Linked DNA regions of Accumulibacter sp.. The protein of the gene in region 1 interacts with the protein of each later gene in a pairwise test. Links are inferred from orthologs where the notes say so. Each region holds a gene or a part of one and is shown on either strand. Other genes may lie near its edges. The genes, in order: V5B60_RS14715 and V5B60_RS02975.

The links.
Region 2: the proteins of V5B60_RS14715 (region 1) and V5B60_RS02975 interact in binary tests that used the Escherichia coli proteins (3 or more experiments, as listed by UniProt). The link is inferred for Accumulibacter sp. from one-to-one orthologs.

What each region holds. Positions count from the first base shown.
Region 1 is NZ_JAZKUG010000001.1:3,340,617-3,351,286, forward strand. Bases 364-3,321 are described here. They hold V5B60_RS14715 (IscS subfamily cysteine desulfurase), read right to left. Parts: upstream 2,470-3,321; coding sequence 1,258-2,469; downstream 364-1,257. Other genes in these bases: hscB (Fe-S protein assembly co-chaperone HscB), read right to left, coding at 364-387; iscA (iron-sulfur cluster assembly protein IscA), read right to left, coding at 482-805; iscU (Fe-S cluster assembly scaffold IscU), read right to left, coding at 840-1,229; V5B60_RS14720 (cysteine desulfurase family protein), read right to left, coding at 2,557-3,321. Also shown: more of hscB, read right to left, coding at 1-363; more of V5B60_RS14720, read right to left, coding at 3,322-3,714; Fe-S cluster assembly transcriptional regulator IscR, read right to left, coding at 3,771-4,262; cysE (serine O-acetyltransferase), read right to left, coding at 4,320-5,072; V5B60_RS14735 (RNA methyltransferase), read right to left, coding at 5,137-5,940; V5B60_RS14740 (inositol monophosphatase family protein), read left to right, coding at 6,007-6,816; V5B60_RS14745 (hypothetical protein), read right to left, coding at 6,853-7,317; V5B60_RS14750 (hypothetical protein), read right to left, coding at 7,516-9,141; V5B60_RS14755 (DUF2339 domain-containing protein), read left to right, coding at 9,409-10,670. UniProt on the Escherichia coli protein: Master enzyme that delivers sulfur to a number of partners involved in Fe-S cluster assembly, tRNA modification or cofactor biosynthesis. Catalyzes the removal of elemental sulfur from cysteine to produce alanine.
Region 2 is NZ_JAZKUG010000001.1:649,416-659,880, reverse strand. What follows is about bases 3,255-6,007. They hold V5B60_RS02975 (sulfurtransferase TusA family protein), read right to left. Parts: upstream 4,869-6,007; coding sequence 4,641-4,868; downstream 3,255-4,640. Other genes in these bases: V5B60_RS02970 (beta-barrel assembly-enhancing protease), read right to left, coding at 4,896-6,007; pabB (aminodeoxychorismate synthase component I), read right to left, coding at 3,255-4,586. Also shown: V5B60_RS02985 (valine--tRNA ligase), read left to right, coding at 1-2,618; more of pabB, read right to left, coding at 2,808-3,254; more of V5B60_RS02970, read right to left, coding at 6,008-6,365; cyclic pyranopterin monophosphate synthase MoaC, read left to right, coding at 6,509-6,991; thiosulfate oxidation carrier protein SoxY, read left to right, coding at 6,996-7,493; thiosulfate oxidation carrier complex protein SoxZ, read left to right, coding at 7,510-7,830; V5B60_RS02950 (cold-shock protein), read right to left, coding at 7,905-8,108; ATP-dependent Clp protease adapter ClpS, read left to right, coding at 8,368-8,676; ATP-dependent Clp protease ATP-binding subunit ClpA, read left to right, coding at 8,677-10,465. UniProt on the Escherichia coli protein: Sulfur carrier protein involved in sulfur trafficking in the cell. Part of a sulfur-relay system required for 2-thiolation during synthesis of 2-thiouridine of the modified wobble base 5-methylaminomethyl-2-thiouridine (mnm(5)s(2)U) in tRNA.

The DNA.
Region 1 (10,670 bases):
CAGTTCACGCTGCAGGCGATGATGCAGGCGCTCGAGTTCGTGGTGGTCGCCGGTGGCGCGTGCTTCGGCAACGGCCTCGCGCCATTCCATCTGTTCGACGAGAAAATCGGCCGGCATCGCGCTGTTGTTTTCGCTGCCGACATCGTGCCGCGCGAGTTGGAGCAGGTACCTGGCGCGCGGTAGTGGCTTGCGCAGCGTCTGGTACGCCTCGTTGACCCGCGTCGCCCACTGCTGCGACAGGCGTCTCGCGCCCTCGCCGGCGCTGGCGAAACGATCGGGGTGCACCTGCGTCTGCAATTCGATGTAGCGCCGGTCGAGCAGCAGCGGATCGATCCGGAAGGCGGCCGGAAGACCGAAAAGCGAAAAATGGTCGGCTGCGAAGTCCATGGCTGTGCGCGTCAGGCGTTCCGGCAAGCAGCGCGGGCCCCGCCCGTGCGCCATCTGCCGGCCGGGCGCGGGCGGCAGCGGCAAGCCGCCAACCTCATACGTTGAAACTCTCGCCGCAGCCGCAGGCGTCCTTGACGTTCGGATTGTTGAAGCGGAAGCCTTCGTTGAGCCCCTCACGTGCGTAGTCGAGTTCGGTGCCGTCGAGGTAGGGCAGGCTCTTGGGGTCGATCAGGACCCTGACGCCATGCGACTCGAACTCGATGTCGTCGGGCTGTGCGGCATCGGCGAACTCGAGTTTGTAAGCCATTCCCGAGCAACCACTGGTGCGTACGCCGAGGCGCAGACCGATTCCCTTGCCACGTTTGACGATGTAGCGGGCGACGTGCGTCGCTGCCCGCTCAGAAAGCGTCACTGCCATGAAAGCCATCTCCTTTCGTACCGGTCACAACCACTCAGGCCTGCTCGCCGTGCTTCTTCCGGTAATCCGCCACCGCCGCCTTGATCGCGTCCTCGGCAAGAATCGAGCAATGGATCTTCACCGGTGGCAGCGCCAGCTCTTCGGCGATCTGCGTGTTGCGGATGTCCATCGCCTGGTCGATCGTCCGCCCCTTGACCCATTCGGTGACCAGCGACGACGATGCGATCGCCGAGCCGCAGCCGTAGGTCTTGAACTTGGCGTCCTCGATGACGCCGCCCTTGCCGACCTTGATCTGCAGCTTCATCACGTCGCCGCAGGCGGGGGCACCGACCATTCCCGTCGCCACGCCTTCCTCGTCCTTGGCGAAGGAACCGACGTTGCGCGGGTTCTCGTAGTGATCCAGAACCTTGACACTGTATGCCATGTTGCTACTCCTTCAGTTCAGTACTGCATCAATGAGCGGCCCACTGGACCGTGTTCAGGTCGACACCATCCTGGACCATTTCCCAGAGCGGCGACAGCTCGCGCAGGCGGCCGATCTTGTCGTGCAGCAGCCGGATCGTGTGGTCCACCTCCTCCTCGGTCGTGAAGCGGCCGAGGGTGAAGCGGATCGAGCTGTGCGCCAGTTCGTCGTTGCGCCCGAGCGCGCGCAGGACATAGGAAGGTTCGAGCGACGCCGAGGTGCAGGCCGATCCCGACGACACGGCCAGATCCTTGATCGCCATCAGCAGCGACTCGCCTTCGACATAGGCGAAGCTGAGGTTCAGGTTGTGCGGCACGCGATGCTCCATGTCGCCGTTGACATAGACTTCCTCGATGTCCGACAGGCCGCGCAGCAGGCGGTCGCGCAGCATGCGGATGCGCTCGTTCTCGGCACCCATTTCCAGCCGCGCCAGGCGAAACGCCTCGCCCATGCCGACGATCTGGTGCGTCGGCAGGGTTCCGGAACGAAAACCACGCTCGTGCCCGCCGCCATGCATCTGCGCGTTCAGGCGGACGCGCGGCTTGCGCCGAATGTAGAGGGCGCCGACTCCCTTGGGTCCGTAGGTCTTGTGGGCGGAGAAGCTCATCAGGTCGACCTTCAGCGTTTCCAGATCGATCGCCACCTTGCCCGTCGCCTGCGCCGCGTCGACATGCAGCAGGATGCCGCGACTGCGGCAGATTTCACCCATCTCGGCGATCGGCTGGATGACGCCGATCTCGTTGTTGACGAACATCACCGAGGCGAGGATCGTGTCCGGCCGCAGGGCCGCGGTGAAGGCGGCGAGGTCGACCAGTCCGTTCTCCTGGACATCGAGGTAGGTGACCGTGAAGCCCTGCCGCTCGAGTTCGCGACAGGTGTCGAGGACCGCCTTGTGCTCGGTCTTCACCGTCACCAGGTGCTTGCCCTTGCCGGAATAGAATTGCGCCGCCCCTTTCAGCGCCAGGTTGTTCGATTCGGTGGCGCCGGAGGTCCAGACGATCTCCTTCGGGTCGGCATGAACCAGCTTCGCCACCTCCTCGCGCGCCTCCTCGACGGCCGCCTCGGCTTCCCAGCCGAAGGAATGCGAGCGCGAAGCGGGGTTGCCGAACTTCTCGACGAGATAGGGGATCATCCTCTCCGCCACTCGCGGATCCACCGGCGTGGTGGCCGAGTAGTCGAGGTAGATGGGCAGCTTCAACATGGTTCTTGCTCCGGGTTGTGGAAGTCAGCGTCAGGTTCGTGGCCGCTGCCGTCGTTGCCGGCGGGCGTTGGCCAACTCACTCGCCGCTCAGACAGCCATGGCCGTCAATCGTTGCAGTCGGTCGACGGTCGATCGCAGGGTGGCGAGAAAGCCTGCCACCTGTTCCTCGGTGTTGCCACGCCCCAGGCTGACACGTACCGCGCCGCGCGCCAGTTCATCGTCGACGCCCATCGCGCGCAACACGTGCGAGGGTTCCGGGTTGGTGCTCGAACAGGCGGCGCCGCTGGCCACGGCGTAGCCGGCGCGGTCGAGATGGCCGACCAGCGTCTCGCCATCGACGCCGGCGAAAGCGAAATAGACCGTGTTCGGCAAACGTTCCGCGCTCTGCCCGAAGAGCCTGCCGCCCAGCGCGACCAGTCCTTCCTCGAGCTGCGTCCGCAGCCGGTCCAGCTGGCTGGCAAGCGCGGCCCGGCGCGCGACCGCGAGCTGGCAGGCGACGCCGAAACCGACGATCGCGGCAACGTTCTCGGTCCCCGAACGCAGGCCACGCTCATGGCCACCACCGGCAATCAGCGGTTCGAGCTCGAGGCGCTTGTCGAGGATCAGGGCCGCTGCGCCCTTCGGTCCGCCCATCTTGTGCGCCGACAGCGTCAGCGCGTGCACGCCGCAACCGTTGAGGCGGCGGAAATCGACCGGCACCTTGCCGAAGGCCTGTACCGCGTCGCTGTGGAACCAGGCACCGGCGGCCCGGGCGCTCACGGCCAGCGGCTCGATGTCCTCGATGACGCCGGTTTCGTTGTTGGCGAGCAGGAGCGAGACGATCCTCGGCTTGCGCGCCATCACCGCTGCGTACCGCTCGCGATCGATCCGACCGGCAGGGTCTGTCGGCAGCTTCTCCAGGTTCCAGCCGCGCCGTGCGAGTTGCTCGGCCGGTCTGAGAACGCACGGGTGATCGGCGGCACCGACCGCCAGCAGGCCCGGCCTGAGGCAGGCGGCGGCGCCCTTGAGCAGCAGGTTGTTGGCTTCGGAGCCGCCGCTGGTGAAGACGACTTCGCTGGCGTGGGCGCCGACCGCGGCCGCCACCTGTGCCCGCGCCTCATCGATCGCCCGTCGCGCCGCCCGGCCATACTCATGCCGGCTGGAGGCATTGCCGAACTGCTGCGAGAAGTAGGGCAACATCGCCTCGACCACCTCCGGGTCGACCGGGGTCGTGGCGTTGTGGTCGAAATAGACGGGCGCGAACATGGGGTTGCGAACGCTCAGCGGTCGTGGATCAACCGACGCGACTCCTTCACGGCCTCTCAGCCGCTGACCGCCAGGGTCTTGGCGTTGCGCGGCTTTTGCCGGCTGCGCCGCGCATCCTGCAGGATCGCGACGTGGCCGCTCTTGCGGATCTGCTGCTCGACGAGTTCGGACAGGCTGACCGAACTGAGATACTCGTACATCTTGTCGTTCAGCGTCGCCCACAGTTCGTGCGTCATGCAGCGCTCGTCGTCGTGACAGTTCTCGCGGCCACCACACTGCGTCGCATCGAGCGGTTCATCGACGGCGCGAATGATGTCGGTGACCGTCATCTGGCTGGTCGGGCGAGCCAGACAGTAACCACCGCCGGGGCCGCGCACACTCTCGACCAGGCCGTAGCGGCGCAGTTTGCCGAACAGTTGCTCAAGATAGGAAAGGGAGATCTTCTGGCGGTCGCTGATGCCGGCCAGAGAAACGGGGCCGTCGCTGCAGCGCAGCGCCAAGTCGATCATTGCAGTGACGGCGAAGCGTCCTTTTGTTGTCAGTCGCATGGCTCCTCCTTGTAGAGCGGTTGTTCGGACAATCCAAGTCTAGTGGACCGGTGGTGATTAGTCAACTATTTTACTCAGGTATTGGGGGTCGAACGGGTCACTGCGCAGCAGTTCGCCGTCAACCTCGACTCCGGCTGCCTCGACCCGCGTCAGCAACAGGGCAAAACGGCGGTCCACCTCGACGGCATGGTCGAGCAGGCCGTGAATCGCCCTCGCCAGCGGATCGTCCTGATCCGCCGCCAGCGCATAGGCGGAAAAGCCGAGCTTCCCAGCCATCTGCTCGCGCTTCTGCGCCTGCGCCGGGTCGATGATGCGGGCAGGGTTGCCGACGGCGGTGGCGCCCGCTGGAACGTTCTTGACGACGACCGCATTCGAACCCACCTTGGCTGATGCGCCGACCGTGATCGGTCCGAGCACCTTGGCGCCGGCGCCAATGACGACGCCGCTTTCGAGAGTCGGATGTCGTCTGCCCTTGTTCCAGGAGGTGCCGCCGAGGGTCACTCCGTGGTAGAGGGTGACGTCGTCGCCGATCACCGCCGTCTCGCCGATGACGACACCCATGCCGTGATCGATGAACAGGCGGCGGCCGATCTCTGCCCCCGGGTGAATCTCGATGCCGGTGAGAAAGCGCCCGAAATGCGAGACCAGGCGGCCGAACCAGCGCAGGTGGTGCGTCCACAGCCAGTGCGCGAGGCGATGCGAGGCCATGGCATGGACGCCCGGGTAACAGGTCAGCACCTCCCAGAAGGTCCGGGCAGCGGGATCGCGGTCGAATACCGACTGGATGTCTTCGCGCAGGTGGCTGAACATGGGGTGGAAGTCCTTGAGCGGGGCAACGGGAAAGCCTGGCGGCATTCTACAATAGCCGACCAATTCAGTCATCTATGCCTTCGGGGTGGCGATCGACGTACCGGGTGGTGCTCTGCCGTTCGACCGCATCGAGCAGGCCGCGCAGGATGTTGATCTCGTCCCGTTCGAGTGCGGCGCGCCCGAACAGGCGCCGCAGCTTGGGCAGCAGCCGGCGTGGACGTTGCGGGTCGAGGAATCCGCTGCGCACCATCACCCGTTCGAGATGTTGATAGAAGCGCTCGATGTCCTGGTGGCTCGCCGGTGGCGAGGCGAAGGCGACGGTTCTGCTGCACGCCGGTGGGTCGTTGGCGAAGGCCGCGAGGCGCAGCTCATAGGCGAGGACCTGCACCGCTGCCGCGAGGTTGAGCGAGCCATAGTCCGGGTTTGCCGGGATGAACACCGTGCGCTGGCAGCGTTGCACCTCGACATTCGACAGGCCGGCAGTCTCGTTGCCAAAAAGCAGCGCCACCTCGCCATCGCCGGTCCTCGCCAGGATCTCTGCCGCGGCGGCGCGAGCCGCCAGCGGCGGCGGCCCGAGATTTCGCTGGCGCGCCGTCACGGCGCAGGCGAAGCGGGTGTCCGCCAGGGCCTCGTCGACGCTGCTGCACACCCGTGCGGTCGCGAGCAGATCGTCGGCGCCCGCCGCGCGGACGAATGCTTCCTCGTCCGGGAAGCGCTTCGGGTTGACCAGCAGCAGGCGCGTCAGTCCCATCGTCTTCATGGCGCGGGCGGCGGCGCCGATGTTGCCGGGATGGCTGGTGTGCGAGAGGACGATGCGGACACGTTCGAGCGGCAGGTGCGAAGGATCGGCCCCGGCGGCGCGGTTCATATTAGAATCGGGGCTCCTCCACACCAACCGGGCGACAGCAGCCGCCCGTCAGGTTCGTCAGCAGACATGCATCCAGCTCTGAACATCATCATCAAGGCGGCGCGCCGCGCCAGCCAGATCATCAATCGTGCCGCGCTGGACATCGAGCACCTGCAGGTCACCAGCAAGCGCCAGAACGACTTCGTCACCGAGGTGGACAAGGCGGCCGAGGCGGCGATCATCGACATCCTGCGCGAGGCCTATCCGGAGTACGGGATTCTAGCAGAAGAGTCCGGCCAGGTCGCCGGCAGGGCTGCGGGCAGCGAGTACCAGTGGATCATCGATCCGCTCGATGGCACGACCAACTTCATCCACGGCTTCCCGCAGTATGCCATCTCGATCGCCCTGGCGCATCGCGGACAGGTGACCCAGGCGGTGGTCTACGACACGGTGCGCAACGAGATGTTCACCGCCAGCAAGGGGGGTGGTGCCTTCCTCAACGATCGCCGCATCCGGGTGAGCAAGTGTCTTCGCCTCGAGGAGGCGCTGATCGGTACGGGTTTTCCCTATCGCGCCCATGAGCACATCGACACCTACCTCGCCATCTTCAAGGATCTGACGCGCCGGTCGGCGGGAATCCGGCGACCGGGTGCCGCATCGCTCGATCTTGCCTACGTCGCCTGCGGTCGTTTCGATGGTTTCTGGGAGTTCGGCCTGTCGCCGTGGGACATCGCCGGCGGGGCGCTGTTGATCAGCGAAGCCGGCGGCCTGATCGGCGATCTGGCGGGTAACGAAAGCTACCTGCAGACGGGCAACGTCGTCGCCGGCACGCCGAAGGTCTTCGCCCAGTTGCTGCAGCTGATCGACGTCCACCGCACGCCACTGCTGCCGGCCTGAACATCGCGTAACGACGATCGCTGCGGGACGCGTCCCTCAGCCATCGTTGATACCCCAGGTTCCCGGGGCCGGCGGCGGTGATCCCGGCTGCTGCGGAGGGGTCATCGGCGGGCGCACATCGGCGGGACGACGGTAATCGTGACTGCCGCGCTGTTCCTCGCGCCGGCGCCACTCCTCCCGCGCCTCGCGCTCGCGGCGCTCTTCCTTGGCGGCACGCTTGTTTTCGCGCTCCGCCTCCTGTCGTCCGCGCTCATAGCCGCGCTCGTAGTCCTGGCCGCCGTAGCGGTTGTAGCCCTGCTGCCGCTGCGCGTCGCGGTAACCCCGGTCGTAGGCGTCACGCTGGTCGTACGCCGGCTGCCCGTAGCCCGGCTGGCGACCATAGGAGTAGCCGTCGTAAGGGCGATCGTATTGATCGTATTGGGGAGTGGAGTCGCAGGCGGTGACGGCGAAGAGGCTGCCGATCACGGCGGCCAGGGACAGGCGTCTGAGGTCAGGGTACATGCTGGAATTCCTCCGGGGTCGTTGCTGCGAATTGGGCATGTGGCAGGCGGGAAGGTTCGCAATCACCGACTTCCGCCCGCCCGGCAAGTCGAGCGAAGAACGCGCCCGTCGGCAGGACAGCTCGTCGCATGCCGGCAAGGATAAACCATCCTCGGCGCTTGGTGGGCGTGGCGGGCCAGTCACGGTCGCCCACCGCGCTCAGGCGCTGCGCAGCCGGCACAGGCGAGTCAGCCAGATGGCTGCGAAGGGCAGCAGCAGCCCGAGGGTGATGGCAGTCAGGAAAAGGCTGCCGAGTTCGCTGTAGTCGGCTGCCACCTTGATGGCCTGGCTGGCCGGGTCGCGTACCTCGCGGCTGACCGGGTAGAGCTCGTTGAGGTACCTGGTGCCAAGCTGCGAAGCCGACAGCGCCAGGTTGGTGAACGAGGCCATCACCGCGAAGTAGGTCGCCTTGAGACCGGCGGGCGCCGAATTGGCGATCCACGCCAGCATCGGGACCATCGCGATCTGCCCGAGTGGAGATTCGAGTGCCGTATCGATCAGGGCGATGAAGCGCGCGTCGACGATGCCGCCGGTTCGCGCCGCAGTCCATTCGTGCAGGCCGTGGTACATGCCGAGCGTCGGCAGGCTGAGCAGCGTTCCGGCGACGGTGAGGAAGCCGACGATGTGGGCGATCGACCGTTCGCCCATGAAGCGGCGGAAGAGAAAGAGTCCAAGCAGCGTCAGCACGCTCGAGAGCAGCGACAGCCTGGCGAGGAAGGACTGGTCGAAGCCGAGGACGTCGATCATCCACCAGGTCGAGCCGGCGCCGGGACCGGGGATGGCGCGGAAGACGAAGATGATGATCGCCGTCCCGAGCAGCGTTCGCCGCGCATCCTCGTCCAGTTCGCGCAGCAGCCGCGCCATCAGGAAGCTGATGATGGCGAAGGATCCGAAGAAGATGATCTCCTGCCCGAACTCGAACTGCGCCAGGCCGACGCCCAGGCTGAAGGCGACGAAGGCCGCACTGCCGCCGAGAATCCACCAGTTCGGTCGCACCGCTGCGAGCGGTGGCTCGAGCAGCGCCCGCAGGCGCGCCTCGTCGAAGCCGCGCGCGCGCAGCCGTCGCTCGTCGCGCCGGCGGAGCAACGCGGCGAGCACGACGCCGGCCACCGAAACCAGCGGAATCAGCAGCGCCATGCCATAGACCTGGGCGTAGACCGCGATCCTTGCCGTCTGCGGCAGCGTCTCGACGCCCTGGAACATGAGGACGTTGATGACCGACACGAGCACGCCGCCGCCGATGATCGCCACCCGGCCGAGGGTCTGCAGCGTCGTGTTCATCAGTCGCCGCGTCTCCGCAGGCAGCGGCTGCCCGTGTTCGTCGACGCGCGGCACCGCCTCGACGGTCATCGCATCGGCGACGACGTCCTGGATGACATAGCCGACCGGTGACAGCAGGGCGGAGACGACGAACCATGCTTCCAGCGACATGATGGCGCCCATGCGCAGCGGTTCGCTCACCAGCCCGTACATGATCAGCAGGCTGCTGGCGATCAGCGCCGCACCGAGCCATACCAGGGCCGCCTTGTGGTGCCAGATGAGGTCGACCAGGTGCCCGATCGGCATCTTCAGTGCCCATGGGATTCCCGCCCAGAAGCCGAGGGCGGCGAGGAATGCGGCCGACAGTCCGAGGTGCTCCTTGACGAAGAAGGTGCCGACGATGCCGGTCAGCCCGGATACGCCGGCAGCGACGTACACCATCAGTGGCGGCAGGAAGGAGAGCCGCATCTCGCGGCCGAGTTCGAGGATGTTGCGGTCGAGCCAGTGGCGGATGGTCGTGAGCAAGGCGGAACTCCGGGAAGTCTCGTGCGGCGTCGGGTGCGGCGGGTGCAGCGCGTGCGGGTCGGGCAGCGGCGGCCGCTGGCGTCGCCATTGTGCACCAAGCGGGCGCCGCGCGGGGGACGGGGGTCGCCGGCGCTGCTGCTTCACCTGCCGGGCGAATGGCCGTAGACTAGGGCGTAGGGCGCGCGCGGTCGCCCGGCTGCATCCCGATGCCGGACGGGCTGGCAGGGGAGAGCAGGCAGTCGGTGGGCGCAGAGTGCGGAGGCGCGGATGTGGTTTCTCGGTGCGGTACTCGGAGCGCTGCTCGTCGGCGAGCTTTACTCGGGGCTGTGGCTGGTCGGTGCGCTCCTTGGTGGCATCGTCGGCTGGTCGCTCGGCAGTCGCGCGCGGCAGCGGCAGGAAGAGCGCCAGCGCCTGCTCGAGGAGCGCTTGCAGCGGCTCGAAAGCGCCGTCGATCGCCTGCTGCAGTCGCCGCAGCCGTCGCCGGCAGAGCCGCAGCCGTCGGCGGTCCCGGCGCCGGCCGCGGCGGCATCGGTCGACGCGACCCCGCCGCGCCTTGCCGGCGGCGTTGAGCGGCTTGCCGGCGAACTGCCGGCCGAGGCGACGACCCCGCTGCTGCCGCCGGCGGCAGCCGCGCCGTTCGTCGTCGCGCCAGCGGCCGCCGGCGACTCGACGGCGCCGCCAGCGCTCGCCGCACAGCCGGCGAGCGGCTGGGTGGCGGCCGGCGTGGACTGGCTGCTGCGCGGCAACCTGATGGCGCGCGCCGGGGTCATCGTCCTCTTCTTCGGTGTCGCCTTCCTGCTCAAGTACAGCTACCAGCACCTGCAGGTACCGCTCGAGCTGCGACTGACCGGCGTCGCGCTGGCGGCTGTGGTCCTGCTGCTGCTCGGTTGGCGCCTGCGAACGACCCGCGAGGCCTACGCCCTGGCGTTGCAGGGCGGCGCCATCGGTCTCCTCTACCTGACGATCTTCAGTGCGCTGCGGCTGTTCGGGCTGCTCGAGGCAGCGCCGGCCTTCATCATGCTGCTCGCCGTCGCGGCGCTGGCGGCGATGCTGGCGGTGCTGCAGGATGCCCTGGTCCTGGCCGTGCTCGGCGCGGTCGGCGGCTTTCTCGCACCGATCATCGCCGCGACGGGCGCCGGCAATCATGTGAGCTTGTTCGGCTACTACGCCGTGCTCAACGCCGGCATCCTGGCGATCGCCTTCTTCAAGGCGTGGCGGTTGCTCAACCTGGTCGGCTTCGTCTTCACCTTCGCCATCGCCACGGTCTGGGGCGCGCTGCGCTACCGGCCGGAGCACTTCGCGTCCACCGAGCCTTTCCTGATCATCTTCTTCCTGATCTACGCCGCGATGCCGGTGCTGTTCGCCCGGCGCGCTGGCGGACCGCGCGCCAGCCGCCTCGACACGACGCTGGTCTTTGCCCTGCCGCTGATCACCTTCGGGTTGCAGGTCGAACTGGTGCGCGGCTTCGCCTACGGTTCGGCGTGGAGTGCCCTGACCCTCGGTGCCTTCTACCTGATGCTGGCGCGTAC
Region 2 (10,465 bases), 2.7 Mb from region 1 along the record:
ACAACACACTGTGGCAGCCGGGTACCGATCATGCAGGAATTGCGACGCAGATCGTCGTCGAGCGCCAACTCGACGCCGAAGGGGTCTCGCGCCATGATCTCGGGCGCGAGAAGTTCTTGCAGAGGGTATGGCAGTGGAAGGAGTTTTCGGGTAGCACCATCACCCGCCAGATGCGCCGCTTGGGCACCTCGCCCGACTGGAGCCGCGAACGTTTCACGATGGACGCCGGCCTGTCGCGAACGGTCACCGAGACCTTCGTCCGACTCTACCGGGAGGGTCTGATCTATCGCGGCAAGCGCTTGGTCAACTGGGACCCCGTCCTGCAGACCGCAGTTTCTGACCTGGAAGTGGTCCAGGAAGAGGAGCGCGGGCATCTTTGGCACATTCGTTACCCATTGGCTGACGGCAGCGCGTCGCTGGTTGTCGCGACGACCCGTCCTGAGACGATGCTCGGTGACACCGCGGTCATGGTTCACCCCGACGACGAGCGCTACCGCCACCTTTTGGGGAAGATGGTCCGCCTGCCACTGTGTGGGCGCGAAATCCCGATCATTGCCGATGCCTATGTCGATCTCGCCTTTGGCACCGGCTGTGTCAAGGTGACCCCGGCACACGATTTCAACGACTACGCGGTCGCTCAGCGTCACCGGCTACCGATGATCCCGATTCTGACGCTCGACGCGCGCGTGAGCGACAACGCTCCGGAACGCTATCGCGGTCTCGATCGCTTCGCCGCGCGCGAACTGGTCGTCAGTGATCTCGAGCAGCACGGCTTTCTGGACCAGGTCGAGCCGCATGCTCTCAAGGTTCCACGTGGAGATCGCACGGGTGTCGTCCTCGAGCCGATGCTCACCGACCAATGGTTCGTGGCGATGAGCAAGCTTGGTGCCGACGGCAGCAGCATCGCCGGCAAGGCCCTCGACTGCGTCGCTTCAGGCGAGATCCGCTTTTTTCCGGAGAACTGGGTCAACACCTACAACCAATGGTTGAACAACATTCAGGACTGGTGCATCTCGCGGCAACTCTGGTGGGGTCACCAGATTCCCGCCTGGTACAGCGAAGATGGGCGGGTCTTCGTCGCCCACGACGAGGACGAGGCGAGGGCGGAAGCGAACGCTGCCGGCTGCCAGGGTCCGCTGGTGCGTGACCCGGATGTCCTCGACACTTGGTATTCGTCGGCGCTGTGGCCGTTTTCGACGCTCGACTGGACGCCGCGATGGCCGGTGGAGAGCAACCCCGCACTGGACCTCCACCTGCCGTCGACGGTGCTCGTCACGGGGTTCGACATCATCTTCTTCTGGGTTGCGCGGATGGTCATGATGACTCGGCACATCACCGGCCGCATCCCGTTCAGGCATGTCTATGTCCACGGCCTCATCAGGGACGCCGAAGGGCAGAAGATGAGCAAGTCAAAGGGCAACGTGCTCGACCCGATCGATCTCATCGACGGCATCGGTCTCGATGCGCTGATCGAGAAGCGTACCAGCGGGCTGATGAACCCGAAGCAGGCCGAGCAGATCGAGAAGCGAACGCGCAAGGAGTATCCGCACGGGATTGCGGCCTTTGGTACCGATGCCCTGCGCTTCACCTTCCTCTCGCTCGCCAGTCCGGGACGTGACATCAAGTTCGATCTCGGCCGCTGCGAGGGCTACCGCAATTTCTGCAACAAGCTGTGGAACGCGAGCCGTTTTGTCCTGATGCACACTGCCGGGCACGATCTGGGCCTCGATGACTGCACGCCCGGCGGTTGCACAACCCGACTTGCCTTCTCCTTTGCAGACCGCTGGATCGTCAGCAGGCTGCAGCGTGCCGAGGCCGAACTGGCGCAGCATTTCGCCGACTACCGTTTTGATCTGCTGGCGCGGTCGCTTTACGAATTCGTCTGGGACGAGTTCTGTGACTGGTACGTCGAACTGTCGAAGGTTCAGCTGCAGCACGGGAGCGAAGCAGAGGTGCGGGGGACGCGTCGGACGTTGGCCCGCGTGCTGGAGGCAGTTCTTCGCCTGGCACATCCGCTGCTGCCGTTCATCACTGAAGAACTTTGGCAGGCGGTGGCCCCGCTTGCGGGTCGCAAGACGCATGACTCGGTGATGCTGGCAGCCTATCCGCAGGCGCAGCCGGAGAAGATCGATGCGCAGAGCGAAGCCAGCGTGCAGGAGTTGAAGTCACTGGCATACGCCTGTCGCAATCTGCGCGGCGAAATGAAACTGTCGCCGGCAGTGCGGGTGCCTTTGGTCGCTTGCGGCAAGGCGAGCGTATTGGCCGATTTCGCTCCCTATCTGAAGGCGCTTTGCAAGCTCTCCGAGATGCAGATCGTTCCCCAGATGCCGGGCAGCGCCAATGCGCCGATTGCCGTCGTCGGTGAGACCAGACTCATGCTGCAGGTCGAGATCGATGTCGGCGTAGAGTGTGAAAGGCTCGACAAGGAGATCGCCCGGCTCAGCGGTGAGATTGGCAAGGCGAGAGCCAAGCTGGCCAATGCGAGCTTCGTGGCGCGTGCACCGGCTGTGGTGGTCGAACAGGAGAGACAGCGTTTAGACGCTTTCATCGCGACCCTCGCCGAACTCGAGCCGCAGCGTGCGCGCCTTGACGGAGGCCGGAGGCCGGCCGGCCACTGACGAAGCTCGACCGCCGCCGCTCCGCGGCGGCGGTCGAGCGGTCGTGAAGAAATCGTCTCGCGCAGGCCGCGATGCAAGGCGCGATGGGGGCGAATGACTAGGCGTATCAAGTGCATGGGCGCAGAGTGAACGACTGCGCAACGCAGCACATCGGTTGCGCAGTAGGCTCCTTCATGCGCTCTAGGCCGTTCAGCCGGCCAGGGTCACGGCGACCAAGCCACGCAGGGCGTTGCCGAGGTAGAGGCCAGAGGCCCGCTGCAGGTCAGTCCGCCGGAGGATCCTTTCGACCGCACGTCCTGACTCGAGCAACTGTCGCCGCAGGACTCCCGGCAACAGACCGCAGGACGGCGGGGGGGTCAGGAGCAGTCCGCCGTGCGCGACGAACACGTTGCTGCGCGCGCCTTCGCAGACCTCGCCGCGTTCGTTGCAGAAGATCGCATCGAACACCGTGGGTCGATCGGCCAGTGCCGCCAGCGCGCGATCGTATCGACACCGCGCCGTGGTCTTGTGTCGCAGGAGGTAGTCATCGGCGGACACGGCGTCGCTGGCGAACACCGCCGTACGTTCAGCCGCTGCGTCGTCTGTCAGCGGCGACACGTCGGTGACATGGCTCCCATCGTGGCGGAGCAGCAGGCGAACCCGGAAGACACCTTCCGGATGGCTGGTGGCGGCAGCGGCGAGCGCGGCCGACAGGCGGGGTAGCTCACAGGTGAAGCCAAGGCTGGCGGACGACGCCTGCAGGCGCTCGAGATGCAAACGCAGCAGGGGATAGCGGCCGGCTTCGAGGCGCAGCGTTTCGAAGAGTTCGAATCCGGGGTCGGAGTCGACCAGAAAACGCGCTTTCAGCAGGCACTCGGCGTATTCACTCGCCGCAACGGCATCGGCGACGATGCCGCTGCCGACGCCCATCCGCGCGTACCCGTGCGGGTCGAGTTCGAGGGTGCGGATGGCCACGTTGAAGCGGCAGTCGCCGCCCGGGGCCAGCCAGCCCAGAGCGCCAGTGTATAGCCCGCGCGGTTCCTGCTCTAGTTCGGCGATGCGTTGCATGGCGCGGATCTTCGGTGCGCCAGTGATCGAGCCGCACGGAAACAGTGCGCGGAACAGGTCGACAAGGTTTACGCCTGGCAGCTCAGCGGACACCGTGGATACCATCTGCCACAGTGTCGGGTAGGCCTCAGTCTCGCAGAGGGCACGCACGTGGATCTTTCCGGGTTGGGCCAGCCGTCCGAGATCGTTGCGGAGCAAGTCGACGATCATTATGTTTTCCGCGCGCTCCTTGGGCGAAGAGACGAGAGCTGCACGCCGCGCCTCATCCTCTGCCGCCGTTGTGCCGCGAGCTGCAGTGCCTTTCATCGGCCGCGTCAGCACTTGGTCCGCTTGGCGCTGGAAGAACAGCTCGGGAGAAAACGAAAGGATTCTCTCGCCGGCGATTTCCAAGTAGCCGCCATAGCGTACAGGTTGTCTTGCCCGCAAGCGTCGATACAGAGCCAGCGGGTCGCCATAGACACGACAGCGCATGGGGAACGTGAGGTTTATCTGATAGCAGTCGCCAGCAGCGATCCAGTCGCGGATCTGCCTCACCTGGTCTGCGTACCGTGAAGTCGAGACGCTTGGCAGCAGATCGGCGATGCCCGTCGCTCTCTGCGCTTCAGGGAGGACGGCCACGCGGGCGGACAGGAAATCGCTGACTGCCTGCGCGTCGAGCCATTCGCCACTCTGGAACACCCAGGCGCGGATGACTGCTCCCACTCCAGGTATCGCCGTTGCGGCGGCCTCAAAGGAGGTCGCGAGTGCGTAATCGGCGGCCATCGCAACCCACCGCCCGGCCGCGAGTTCACCCTCGATCGCCACGAAAAGAGGTGTGGGATCGCGCCTTGCGGCGAGCCGGAAAATACGGCAGCAGCCGCCAAGCAGCAGCGCATCGCCGCGATCACCATCGAACAGCGCGAAGTCGCTGCTGCCCGACATCAAGCTGCGGGCGCCTGAGCCCTCACGCGCCACGCGTTGTGATGGCTGGGCGTGTCACTTGCGCCGGATAAAGAACTCGAAGGACTTGCCGGTCTCGGAACGCGACAGCAGCTCGTTGCCCGTTTGTCTGGCGAAGGCCTCGAAATCCTTGACGGCGCCGGGGTCCGTCGCCAATACATGCAGCACCTCACCTGCCGACATTTCGGCAAGCGCTTTCTTGGTCCGCAGGATGGGCAAGGGGCAGTTGAGGCCCTTGACATCTAACTCTCGATCGAAATGCATGCTGTGATCCGCAAGAAAGCCAAGTCGCTATTGTAAGCTCTGGAAACCGCTTCTTCTCTGCTTCGCTTCCTCAGCCTGCAGTCGGCGCAGTTCGCGCAAGCGTGCGTCCACTGCTGACTGCTCGAAGAAACTCCCGTCGGCCGCCTGTTGCGCAAACTGCAGTTGTTCGACGGCGGGTCCGAGTTGTCCCTGCAGAAAATAGAACTCGGCTTGCGCGCGATGCTGCTGCAGGCGCTTGCCGGTTGCCGAAAAGGTCCTGGCCAACAAGCCGTACAGTTTGTAGTCCGACGAACGAAGCTGCAACTGCGCATCGAGGAAGATGCGAGCCTGCTGGTACTCCTTCGCAGCGAGGAGCGCGTCAGCGTAACCGTAGGCCAAGGCCATGGACTGCGGATAGCGCTGCAGGCCCTCACGATAGATCGCCGCTGCGCCGACCGGGTCGCTGTCGGCGATCCTGATCGCCGCTGCCAGCCCGGCAAGCAGCGGCGACGAGGGTTTCAGCGCGGCCAGTGCGTCGTACTCGCGCTGTGCTCCGGCGGTGTCCTTTGCTCGCAGCAGCGAGTAGCTCAGCCCGTAACGGACTGCCACCTCTGACGCATACTTCTTCTCCCGAAGTTGTCTGGCGAACTCACTGATTCCCTCCTGCGGTGTGCTCGCCTGGGCTCGCAACTTGGCCCGAACGAGCTGGAAGTCGAGACTGTCGGCCACTTGGCGATAGGGGGCGCTCTGCGCCCGGTTCTGCATGTCCGACATTCGCTCGACGGTCAGCGGGTGTGATCGCAGGTAGACAGGGGCGCTGTTTTCATAGACCTTGCCCGCCTGTTGCAGGCGGCCAAAGAAATCCGCCATCCCGCGTACGTCGAAGCCGGCCTGCCCCAATGTCTGAAAACCGACGCGATCGGCCTCACGTTCGAAATCGCGGCTGTAGGCGAGCTGCGCCTGTATCGACCCGGCTTGTGCCGAAGCGATGGCGGCGTGTGCCACTTGCGAGTTTGAGCGAGCGGCGAGCACGCCGACGGCCATGGCGATCATGGTGGCGACCGAGCTCTGCTTCTCGCGCATGATCTGTCGCGCCAAGTGTGCCTGCAGCACGTGCGAGATTTCGTGCGCCAGGACGGCCGCCAGTTCGGACTCCGACTGCGCCGTCAGCAGGGTGCCGGTGTTTACGCCGATGAAACCACCGAACATGGCAAAGGCATTGACGGTGTTGTCGCGGACAAGAAAGAAGTGGCAGTCGGCCGTGGGGTCCGCGCTGGCTGCGAGCAGCCGAGCTCCCAAGCGGTTGAGGTAATCCGACAACTCGGGATCGTCGACATAGCTTGGCTCGCGCAGGCGGATCTCGTTCAGAATCCGCTCGCCAATCTTACGTTCCAGTTGTGGCGACAGCTCGGCACGGGCGGCCTCACCCAAGTCTGGCAGTTCGTCCGTGGTCAAGGCTGCCGAGGACGTCATGGCGGTTGCCAAGGACACCACGGCGACGAAACGCAGCAGAGGCATCAAACGGGTTTTCCAGTCTTCTTGCGGAGGCGATGGGTGGTATGATACCGGAGCGGAAGCCGAGAAAGTGTGACTGAGCGTTACAGAGTCTGTCTGTGGTACGGCCCGCTTGTACCGCCTGTCGCAAGAGATTCTTTTCGGCGATGCCTACGAGCCCTTTCTCCCATTTTGATCGGCATGGTCAGGCGCAGATGGTCGACGTTACGGCGAAGGCGGAGACGCTCCGGCACGCGACTGCCACTGGCTTCATCTCGATGCGCCCGGAGACCCTGTCGCTCATCGTTCAAGGTTCGGCTAGCAAAGGCGACGTGCTGGCTGTTGCCCGGATCGCGGCGATACAGGGTGCCAAGCGCACGTCGGACCTCATCCCGCTCTGCCACCCGATTCCCGTGACCCGAATCACGGTCGAGTTCGAGATCGATGGCCGGAACAGCCGCGTCGCCTGCAAGGCGCGTGTCGAGACTTTCGGTCGCACCGGTGTCGAAATGGAGGCTCTGGCGGCGGTCAGCATCGGTTTGCTGACGATCTACGACATGTGCAAGGCCGCCGATCGCGGCATGCGCCTGGAAGGTGTTCGCCTGCTCGAGAAGGGCGGCGGTCGCTCCGGGCACTGGCAGGGTGACTGAGGCCATGCTGCCGGCAGAAGCGGGTGACGTGGACCGCCTGCGTCGTCTGCTGCTCAAGGCAGCCACCGCAGGCGCCAGTGCTGGCGTCGTGGTGGCTGGCGATCTGCTGCAGCCCACTGCGGTTCTGGCTGCCGACGGGAACCGTGCGGCCTTTACCGCCACCGGTCTGTCCGAAGCGATTCGAGCGGCTGGCGCAGGCGGTTCCATCGCCAGCGGCGGGATCGTCATCAAGACGGTCGACATCGCCGACAATGGTGCTCAGGTACCAGTCGAGGTGATCAGCAACATACCGGATAGCCAGAGCATCAGCATCTTCATCGAGAAGAACCCCATGCCGCTGGCGGCCAGCCTGACATTCGCCGGGGGCGCGCAGGCGCGCGTCCGGCTGCAAGTCAAAATGGCCGAGTCATCTAGCGTACGCGTTGTCGTCAGGGCGGCTGACGGAAAGAACTACCATGCGAGCCGTGAAGTCAAGGTGACGCTTGGCGGGTGTGGCGCCTGAAGGAGACGAGTCTGGGATGGGTGAAGCAATCCGGATTCGCGCCAGCCTGCAGGGCGAAGTGACCGAGATCCGCGTCCTCATGCCGCATCCGATGGAGACGGGTCAGCGCAAGGACGCCGGCAGCGGACAGTTGATTCCCGCGCACTTCATACAGAGCTTCTCGGTCACGGCAAACGGCGCGCTCCTCGTCGGCGGCCAACTGAACACGGCGATCGCGCGCAATCCCCTGTTCTCCTTCTACGCTCGCGGACTGAAGGCGGGCGACCGGATTGCGGTCGAGTGGACCGATAGCAGGGGAGACCGGCGTCGCGACGAAGCCATCATCACTGCCCCATAGGCAGCGACCCGTCGCACCAAACGCTGAGAAAAAAAACCCGCCGGAGGCGGGTACTTGGTGCGTCCCCGAAAGTATCAGGTGCGCGCGATGTTCGATGCTTGCTTGCCCTTCGGGCCCTGCGTCACGTCGAAGGAAACCTTTTCGCCCTCTTTGAGGGTCTTGAATCCGCCCATGCTGATCGCGGAGAAATGGGCGAAGAGATCCTCGCTGCCATCGTCCGGGGTGATGAAGCCGAAACCCTTGGCGTCATTGAACCACTTCACTGTACCAGTTGCCATATTGCCACTTCCTTCAAAAAAGACTGAATCCGGGCATTGCCCGACTTGCATGCCTCCAAATCAACAACCGCCGACAAGGTATGTCACACAGCTGGAACGACCTCGCTGCGCAATGAATCCGGAGCATGCCGGCTTTTTACGCTAAAGCAGGCCGGGGCGTCAAGCTTTTTTGCTTGCCAGCGTGCGCAAGTGGCCCGCGACTTGCCGAAAGCGACCGCGGGTGGTATTGCGTATCCGTATGGACTGTTAGAATTCTGCCATGGCAACAAAGCATCAGGACGGATCACTCCTCGAAACCAAGCGTACGCAGCTAGCGCCACCGCCACTGTACAAGGTACTGCTGCTGAACGATGATTTCACGCCGATGGACTTCGTCATCGTCGTCCTGCAGAGGTTCTTTGCAATGGATCGTGAACAGGCAACGCGGATCATGCTCAAAGTGCACACGGAAGGCAGAGGTGTCTGTGGAGTTTACCCGCGCGACGTCGCTGCCACCAAGGTAGAACAAGTTACAGGTTTCGCACGCAGCAACCAGCACCCGCTGGCGTGTGTCATGGAGGAAAATTGAATGATTGCGCAGGAACTTGAAGTGAGTTTGCACATGGCGTTTGTCGAAGCGAGGCAGAAGCGCCATGAGTTCATCACCGTCGAGCACCTGCTACTGGCGCTGCTCGACAACCCGTCTGCAGCCGAAGCTCTGCGGGCTTGCGGGGCGAACATCGAGCAATTGCGCAAGGATCTGACCCGCTTCATCGGCGAGCACACGCCAACGGTATCCGGTGAGGACGAGATCGACACGCAGCCGACACTGGGGTTCCAGCGCGTCATCCAGCGCGCCATCCTGCATGTCCAATCCTCCGGGCGGAAGGAAGTGAACGGGGCGAACGTCCTCGTCGCGATCTTCGGCGAGAAGGATTCGCACGCGGTCTACTATCTGCAGAAGCAGGGCGTCACGCGCCTGGACGTGGTCAACTTCATCTCGCATGGGATCAGCAAGGTACCGCAGAACGCGCCGCGAAGCGAACCCGAACCCGAGCCGGAAGCCGACCAGCAGGCGGCAGCCGGACCCCTTGACAGCTACACGATCAACCTCAACGCACTCGCCTTGCAGGGCAAGATCGATCCCCTGATCGGCCGTGACACCGAGCTTGAAAGAGTGATTCAGACGCTGTGCCGGCGGCGGAAGAACAACCCCTTGCTGGTCGGGGAAGCGGGCGTCGGCAAGACAGCCATTGCCGAAGGACTGGCACGACGGATCGTCGAGAGCGACATCCCGGAGATCCTGGCGAAGGCCAACGTCTACTGTCTCGACATGGGTTCCCTTCTGGCGGGCACCAAGTACCGTGGTGATTTCGAGCAGCGTCTGAAGGGGGTGCTCAAGCAACTGAGCGAGAACCCGCAGGCAATCCTGTTCATCGACGAGATCCACACCCTGATCGGTGCCGGTTCGGCTTCCGGCGGCACCCTCGATGCTTCGAACCTGCTCAAGCCGGCGCTTTCCACCGGGCAACTGAAGTGCATCGGTGCGACAACCTACAACGAGTATCGTGGCATCTTCGAGAAGGATCATGCGCTGTCGCGACGGTTTCAGAAGATCGATGTCAATGAGCCCTCGAGCGCCGAGGCGGTGGAGATCCTCAAGGGCCTCAAGTCCCGTTTCGAAGCCCACCATGGCATCAAGTACTCGGCTGCCGCGCTGACGTCGGCCGTGGAACTGTCGGTGCGCTTCATCACCGACCGGCACCTGCCGGACAAGGCGATCGATGTCATCGACGAAGCCGGTGCTGCGCAAAGGATTCTGCCGAAATCGAAGCAGAAGAGGCTGATCGGCAAGATCGACATCGAGGAGATCGTTGCCAAAATTGCCCGTATCCCGTCGACGCACGTCTCGTCCGATGACCGCAACAACCTGCGCAACCTCGACCGCGACCTGAAGGCGGTGGTGTTTGGCCAGGATGCCGCCATCGACGCACTTGCCAGGGCGATCAAGATGGCCCGATCGGGTTTGGGCAATCCGACGCGACCGATCGGCAGCTTCCTCTTTTCCGGTCCCACCGGTGTGGGCAAGACCGAGGTCGCCAAGCAATTGGCCTACTGCCTCGGCAATGAGCTGGTGCGCTTCGACATGTCCGAGTACATGGAACGGCACGCGGTTTCCCGCCTGATCGGGGCGCCGCCCGGCTACGTCGGCTTCGACCAGGGTGGCCTGTTGACCGAGGCCATCACCAAGAAGCCATACAGCGTGCTGCTGCTCGACGAGATCGAAAAGGCACACCCGGACATCTACAACATCCTGCTGCAGGTCATGGACCATGGCACGCTGACCGACAACAATGGCCGCAAGGCGGACTTCCGCA